Asticcacaulis excentricus CB 48: one gene and its partner. The protein of the gene in region 2 binds, or shares a complex with, the protein of the main gene of each other region. Links are inferred from orthologs where the notes say so. Each region holds a gene or a part of one and is shown on either strand. Other genes may lie near its edges.

What was found. Proteins that work in one complex are often made in the same cells at the same time.
Region 1: the proteins of pnp (region 2) and ASTEX_RS14880 are in contact, whole or in part, in a cryo-EM structure (PDB 9QH0), measured with the Escherichia coli proteins. The link is inferred for Asticcacaulis excentricus CB 48 from one-to-one orthologs.

What each region holds. Positions count from the first base shown.
Region 1 is NC_014817.1:686,500-690,125, reverse strand. What follows is about bases 342-3,626. They hold ASTEX_RS14880 (Rne/Rng family ribonuclease), read right to left. Parts: upstream 3,227-3,626; coding sequence 542-3,226; downstream 342-541. Other genes in these bases: ASTEX_RS14885 (M48 family metalloprotease), read right to left, coding at 342-399. In the rest of the region: more of ASTEX_RS14885, read right to left, coding at 1-341. UniProt on the Escherichia coli protein: Endoribonuclease that plays a central role in RNA processing and decay. Required for the maturation of 5S and 16S rRNAs and the majority of tRNAs. Also involved in the degradation of most mRNAs.
Region 2 is NC_014816.1:196,949-200,619, forward strand. The notes cover bases 375-3,363. They hold pnp (polyribonucleotide nucleotidyltransferase), read left to right. Parts: upstream 375-737; coding sequence 738-2,990; downstream 2,991-3,363. Other genes in these bases: rpsO (30S ribosomal protein S15), read left to right, coding at 375-389; ASTEX_RS00915 (pentapeptide repeat-containing protein), read left to right, coding at 3,134-3,363. Also shown: tRNA pseudouridine(55) synthase TruB, read left to right, coding at 1-86; more of rpsO, read left to right, coding at 120-374; more of ASTEX_RS00915, read left to right, coding at 3,364-3,671. UniProt on the Escherichia coli protein: Involved in mRNA degradation. Catalyzes the phosphorolysis of single-stranded polyribonucleotides processively in the 3'- to 5'-direction. Also involved, along with RNase II, in tRNA processing.

The DNA.
Region 1 (3,626 bases), on a different replicon or contig from region 2:
CATCGGGGCCTTGGCCGCCTGATAGATTTCGTCCGAGCGCACAGTATGACCCGCCGCCTGGTGACCGGCTTCGTGGGCGATAACGCCGAACAGCTCATTGGGTGTTTCGGCTTCGCCGATCATGCCGGTATTGAGGCCGATAATCTGACGCGAGGTGGCAAAGGCGTTGATCGACTGATCGGCGATCAGCAGGAACTGTACCTGATCGGCATTGAGGCCCGAAGCGGTCAGAATGCCGCGTGTTTCCTTATGCAGAAAACGCTCGATCTCGGTGTCGCGGATGACGGCTTGCGCCTGCGCCTTGGGGGCCAGTCCGGTGATGGCCAGTATCATCAGCGAGGCCGCCGCCAGAGGCTTCAGCCAGCCGGACGCTCTGTTTTTAAGGCCGTTCCACACCATAGGCACGTCTCTGTCACGGATTTCGTTCAGCTTTATATGGAGATTAAGAGTGACAAATCTAAGGCCCTCACACAACCGGAAAAGCCGGATGGGTGGCTGTAAACAAAAGGCCCGCAACGCCAGGGTCGCGGGCCTTTCGGTTTTATTTGCGCCACCAGCCGCGCTTGGGCTTGGCGGGCGGGGTGTTGATTTCCGCCGGGTCGGGCTCAGGCGCGGTGGGGGCGAAGCTGCCGCCCAATGGTTCGCTTTCCAGCACGGGTTCCGGTGCGGGTTCGGCCACGGGTTCCACCATGACTTCGACCGGCGCAGGTTCCACCGCCGGTTCGACGGTCAGTGTGGGTTCTGCGGCGACCTCGGCCACCGGCTCGTCGGTCTTCTTCTTGCGCGAGCGGGACTTGCGCGCGGGTTTGGCAACCTCTTCAGCTGCTGTTTCGGTAACGGCTTCTGGCACGGCATCAGTGACCGGCTCCGGAGCCGTTTCCATCACGGCAGGCTCAGCGATGGTCTCGACCGTTTCGCTCGCTTCGGCTTCGGCCTTGCCACGACGCTTGCGCGGCGGACGCTTGCCCTTGGGGGCCGGCTGATCGCGCAGGTCTTCGGGCACCAGCGAGGTCGGGGCCTGAGTGGCAGCCCCTAATACCGATGCAGACTCTGCACTGGTTTCGATGACGACGGTCTGGTTGGCCTCGGTAGCGACCTCGATCACATCGAAACCATCCGGCGTTTCGCCCGGATTCGGGGCGCGCTTGCCTTGCGATTCGTCGAACGGGTCGATCCACACATATGGTTCTTCCAGCGACGGTGTGCGGGCGCGCACCCAGGCATAGGCCTCACGCGGACGGGCGTCCGGTCCGTTGCGACGACCACCGCGGCGGCCGCGACGGCGGCGACGGTTGCGGCGGAAATCGCCATCTTCGTCGCCATCCTCGTCTTCGCTGTCGGCCTCGGAGTCGCTGGCCTCGGCCTCCGCTGTGTCGGCTTCGACGCGCGGCTCGTTGTCCTGACGGCCCCGGCGACGGCGACGGCGGCGGCCACGACGATCCTCGCGATCCTCACGCGCTTCGGCGCGGTCCGAGGCCTCATCATCGTCCGTGTCTTCGCGTTCGATAGCCTCTTCGTCGATGGCGATGACGTCTTCGTCCTCGTCCTCATCATAGTCCGGGTCCGGACCCAGGTCGATGATCGGATCGGGACGCGGCGGCGGCGTGAACTCCACCTCATCGGCGTGCACGGTGCGCACGATCTCAAATTCGGCGTGGTTCAGGTCGGAGTCGATCTCGACATTGACCTTCAGGCCCCATTCGAGACGCAGCTTGGCCAGATGCACCTGCTTTTCATTAAGGATATACAGGGCCACGGCCTGCGGCAGCTTGATGGTGATGGCGCCGGCGCCATTGGTCATGGCCTCAAGGTCGATGGCGCGCATGGCGGCCAGGGCCGAGGAATCGGTCGAACGGACGCGGCCCATGCCTTCGCAGTGCGGGCAGATAACCGTCGTGCCTTCGAGGAAGCCGGTGCGGCGGCGCTGACGGCTGATTTCCATCAGGCCGAAGCCAGAAATCTTGCCCATCTGGATGCGGGCGCGGTCTTCGCTGAGGGCGTCCTTGAGCTTCTTTTCGACGGCGCGATTGTTCTTCGACTCATCCATGTCGATGAAGTCGATGACCACCAGACCGGCCAGATCGCGCAGACGCATCTGACGCGCGGCCTCTTCGGCAGCCTCAAGATTGGTCTTGAGCGCCGTCGCCTCGATATTACGTTCCTTGGTCGATTTGCCGGAGTTGACGTCGATGGCGACCAGAGCTTCGGTCTGGTTGATGACCAGATAGCCGCCCGAACGCAGCGGCACGACCGGCGAATAGATGCGGTTGAGGATGTCATCTATGCCGTGGCGCGCAAACAGCGGCATCCCACCATTATAAAGCTGTATCTTCTTCGCCTGCGACGGCATGATCATGCGCATGAAGTCCTTGGCGGACTTATAGCCTTCGACGCCCTCGACCTGCACGTGGTCGAAATCCTTGTCGAAGAGGTCGCGGATGGCGCGCTTGACGAGGTCTTCTTCCTCATAGATCAGCGCCGGGGCGTTGGAGCGCAGCGTCGTCTCGCGGATGTTTTCCCACACGCGCAGCAGGTAGTCATAGTCGCGCTTGATCTCGGTCTTGGTGCGCTTGGCCCCGGCCGTGCGCACGATCAGGCCCATGCCCTGCGGCACGTCCAGCGACTGCGCCACGGCCTTCAGCCGCTTGCGGTCAGCCCCATTGGTGATCTTGCGGCTGATGCCGCCGCCGCGCGCCGTATTGGGCATCAGCACGCAGTAGCGCCCGGCCAGCGACAGATAGGTGGTGAGCGCCGCGCCCTTGTTGCCGCGCTCTTCCTTAACGACCTGCACCAGCAGGATCTGACGACGCTTAATGACTTCCTGAATCTTGTAGCGCTTGATCAGGTGGGCGCGCAGGCGGCGCTCCTCGTCCGGCAGGTCGTCGCCGTCGTCTTCGTGATCCTCGTCCTCGGCATCGTCGTGGCCGTTAGCGGCGGCCTGCGCCGCCAGCTCGGCCATCAGTTTTTCGCGGTCGGCGACCGGGATCTGATAATAGTCCGGGTGGATTTCGTTGAAGGCCAGAAAGCCGTGGCGGTTGCCGCCATATTCCACGAAGGCCGCCTGAAGCGAGGGCTCTACGCGGGTGACCTTGGCGAGATAGATATTGCCGCGCAACTGCTTGCGGGCGTGGCTTTCAAAATCGAATTCCTCAACTTTTGAGCCGTTCAGAACGACGACGCGGGTTTCTTCCGCGTGCGTCGCGTCGATTAACATGGTTTTCGACATTAACGCGATCTCCGCAGCGCGCACGCCTTAAAGCCGCGCCGGACAGAGGGCCGGGCGGTGACAGGGGGCGCTGACTGATTTGGGGTGAAAGGCGTGCGCAAAGGCCCGGTCCGGCGCGCAAAGTGCGCGGAGCGGTAGAAATCCGGAGCCTGTTCAAATGAGCAGCACAGCCCATAGGGTGTTTGTTACCTTAGAGCCTCATGCCGAAACGTGGAGTACGCGTTCCGGAAGCACATGAGGCGTTACAAGAAATCAGAGCCATAACGCGGCTCAACTGAGCCGACGAATACCCTGACTACGCTTTGGCCGAAGCGTCCCGGTGCCGATGGAGGCCCCTTTGGCGGACACGCCGGTGAATTTCATTCGGGTGGCGACGGGTCCTGTGACGGACTGTGTCGCC
Region 2 (3,671 bases):
TTTGGGCGCACCGGGACGGAGACATCGTTGCCTTGGGCGAATTGCGTCTGGGGCAATTTTACCCCACACGCCTTATCAACCTGTAACCCTGCGGACCTTGTCCGTGAAAGGAGACCCCGATGTCGATCACGCTTGAGCGTAAAGCTGAACTGATCAAGACCCACGCCCGTTCGGAAAACGATACGGGTGGGTCCGAAGTGCAAATCGCTATCCTGTCGGAGCGCATTGCCAACCTGACCGAGCACTTCAAGACGCACAAGAAGGACAACCACTCCCGTCGTGGCCTTCTGAAGCTGGTGTCGCAACGCCGCCGCCTGCTGGACTATCTCAAGGCCACCGACACCGCCCGTTACACGGCGATCGTCGAGACCCTGGGTCTGCGTCGCTAAGACTATCTCTCAGGGCCTGACACTCCGTCAGGCCCTGATTACATTCAAGCGCGTGCCGAAAAATGTGGAGCGGTTTTCCGATTCCAATGCGCGACACGCTAAAAGCTTGGAGCCGGGTTTTGCTTCAATCCAACTGAACCGGCTCTATGGATACCCGGGACGCGATCCGGGCATACAATTCGCGTGACGGTCCCATCAAATCGGGACAGACATAGGTTTGCCGGATGATACGGCAGACGTTTTCGGGAAGGGATTCGCCCTTCCTTACACCGGGTCGCCGCCCAGTCAGGCCGCCACCCTTCAGCCACCCCGTCAGGAATGGGCCTGCCGGGTGACAGAAAGACACACATGTTTGACATCAAAAGAAAAACCATCGAGTGGGCCGGGCGCAAACTGACGCTCGAAACCGGCCGTATCGCCCGTCAGGCGGACGCCGCCGTGCTGGCCACCTACGGTGAAACCACCGTGCTGGCGACCGTGGTTTATGCCCGCGCACCGAAGCCGGGTCAGGACTTCTTCCCCCTGACGGTCAACTATCAGGAAAAGACCTTCGCCGCCGGCAAGATCCCGGGCGGCTACTTCAAGCGTGAAGGTCGCCCCAGTGAAAAAGAAACGCTCGTTTCGCGCCTGATCGACCGTCCGATCCGCCCCCTGTTCGTCAAGGGTTTCAAGAACGAGGTTCAGGTCGTCGTTACGGTGTTGTCGCATGACATGGAAAACGATCCGGACATCCTCGGCATGGTCGCCGCCTCTGCGGCCCTGACCCTGTCGGGCGTGCCGTTCATGGGCCCCATCGGCGGCGCCCGCGTCGGTGTCATCAATGACGAATATGTCCTGAACCCTTCACTGGATCAGATGAAGGAAAGCGCGCTCGATCTCGTGGTCGCTGGTACGCAGGACGCCCTGATGATGGTCGAGTCCGAAGCGCAGGAACTGTCCGAAGACAAGATGCTGGGCGCGCTGATGTTCGCCCATGCCGGTATGCAACCGGTCATCGACGCCATCATTGAGCTGGCTGAACACGCCGCCAAGGAGCCCTTCGAATTCGAAGCCGAAGATTTCTCGGACGTCGTGGCCAAGATCAAGGACCTCGTCGGCCCGGACATCATCGCGGCCTATGCCCATAAGGGCAAGCACGAGCGTCACGCCGCCGTTGGCGAAGCCAAGAAGAAGGCCGCGGCTGTTCTGGTGAAGTCTGAAGAGAACCCGGAAGGCTATGAGCCTGCCATCTTCGGTTCGGCCTTCAAGGAATGCGAAGCCGACGTCCTGCGTCGTGACATCATCGACCACGGCAAGCGCGTTGACGGTCGTGCCGTTGATAAGGTTCGTCAGATCGTGTCGGAAGTCGGCGTTCTGCCGCGCACCCACGGTTCGGCCCTGTTTACCCGCGGTGAAACTCAGGCTCTGGTCGTGGCCACGCTGGGCACCGGCGAAGACGAGCAGTTCATCGACGCGCTCGAAGGCACCTATAAGGAGCGCTTCCTGCTGCACTACAACTTCCCTCCGTACTCGGTGGGTGAAGCGGGCCGCATGGGTTCGCCGGGCCGCCGCGAAATCGGCCACGGCAAGCTGGCGTGGCGCGCCATCCGTCCGATGCTGCCGTCGGCGGAAGAATTCCCGTACACCCTGCGCGTTGTCTCCGAGATCACGGAGTCGAACGGCTCGTCCTCGATGGCCACGGTTTGCGGGACCTCGCTGTCGCTGATGGACGCCGGCGTGCCGCTGAAGCGTCCGGTGTCGGGTATCGCCATGGGCCTGATCCTCGAAAAGGACGGCTACGCGGTTCTGTCGGACATTCTGGGTGATGAAGATCACCTGGGCGACATGGACTTCAAGGTGGCCGGTACAGAGCTCGGTATCACCTCGCTGCAAATGGACATCAAAGTTCCGGGCATCACCGAAGAGATCATGACCAAGGCGTTGCGTCAGGCCAATGAAGGTCGTCTGCATATCCTTGGCGAGATGAACAAGGCCATTTCGGGTGCCCGCGAAGAGCTGGGTGAATTTGCGCCGAAGATCGAGACGATCAAGATCGCGACCGACAAGATCCGCGAAGTCATCGGGTCGGGCGGCAAGGTCATCCGCGAAATCGTGGAAAAGACCGGTGCCAAGATCGACATCGGCGAAGACGGCACCATCAAGATCGCCGCTTCCGAACAGTCGAAGATCGACGCGGCCCGCGACTGGATCAAGTCCATCGCTTCAGAGCCTGAAATCGGTGCCATATATAAGGGCAAGGTCGTGAAGGTTGTCGATTTCGGTGCCTTCGTGAACTTCTTCGGTGCCAAGGACGGCCTTGTCCACATCTCGCAGATCAAGAACGAAAAGGTCGCCAAGACCTCGGACGTCCTCAGCGAAGGCGACGAAGTGAAGGTGAAGTTCCTTGGCTTTGACGATCGCGGCAAGACCAAGCTGTCGATGAAGGTCGTTGATCAGGAAACCGGCGAAGACCTCACCGAAAAGCTGGCCGCCGAAAAGGCCGCCCGTGACGAGGCCCGTGCGGCTTCGGGCGAAGCACCGGAAGCCGACGGTGATGAAGGTGGCGAGGAACGTTCGGGCGGTGACCGTCCGCGCCGCTCGCGTCGCCCGCGTCGTGACTAACGCTTGTGTTCTTGGATGAAGGGGTCCATGACCTCTTCATCTTTAGGCCTATAAAGAAGGCGGTCCCTTTTGGGGTCGCCTTTTTTATTTGCGCGATGTGAGGGGCCCTCGACCCCACCACCGCAAAGCATTAAAGCTATCCTATGCAAACACTCACCGACCAGATCCTTGACCGCGGCGCGATCCTGCTTCTGGCCAACAGGGGTGAGCCTGTGCGGTTGGTCGGCTGTGAGGCCGAGGGGCTTGACCTCAGTGATTTTATTCTGAACGGCTGGGTGTTCGAAGACTGTATCCTGCGCAAGACGAAGTTTCGGGGCACAAAGCTGGAGCAGGCGCAATTTGTTTCCTGCAAGGGTGGGCAGGCCGATTTTACGTCCGCCGATCTGACCGAGGCGCAGTTCACGGCTTGCGATTTCAATAACACCCCGTTCAAGGGGTCGGGTCTCGCGCAGGTGCGCTTTTTGCGCTGCAAGCTGACCGGTGCCGATTTCAGCCATAGCCGCAATATGGACGTCAGCTTTGAGGACTGCCGACTTAATGATGCGCGACTGAAGAATTTTGCCTTTGTCAAACAAACGCTGAAATCGCTCGATCTGACCAATGCCGACCTTCAGGGCTGCGATTTCCGGCAGGCGGTGTTCGAAGAATGCAGCCTGCGCGATGCCCTGCTAGATCACGCCC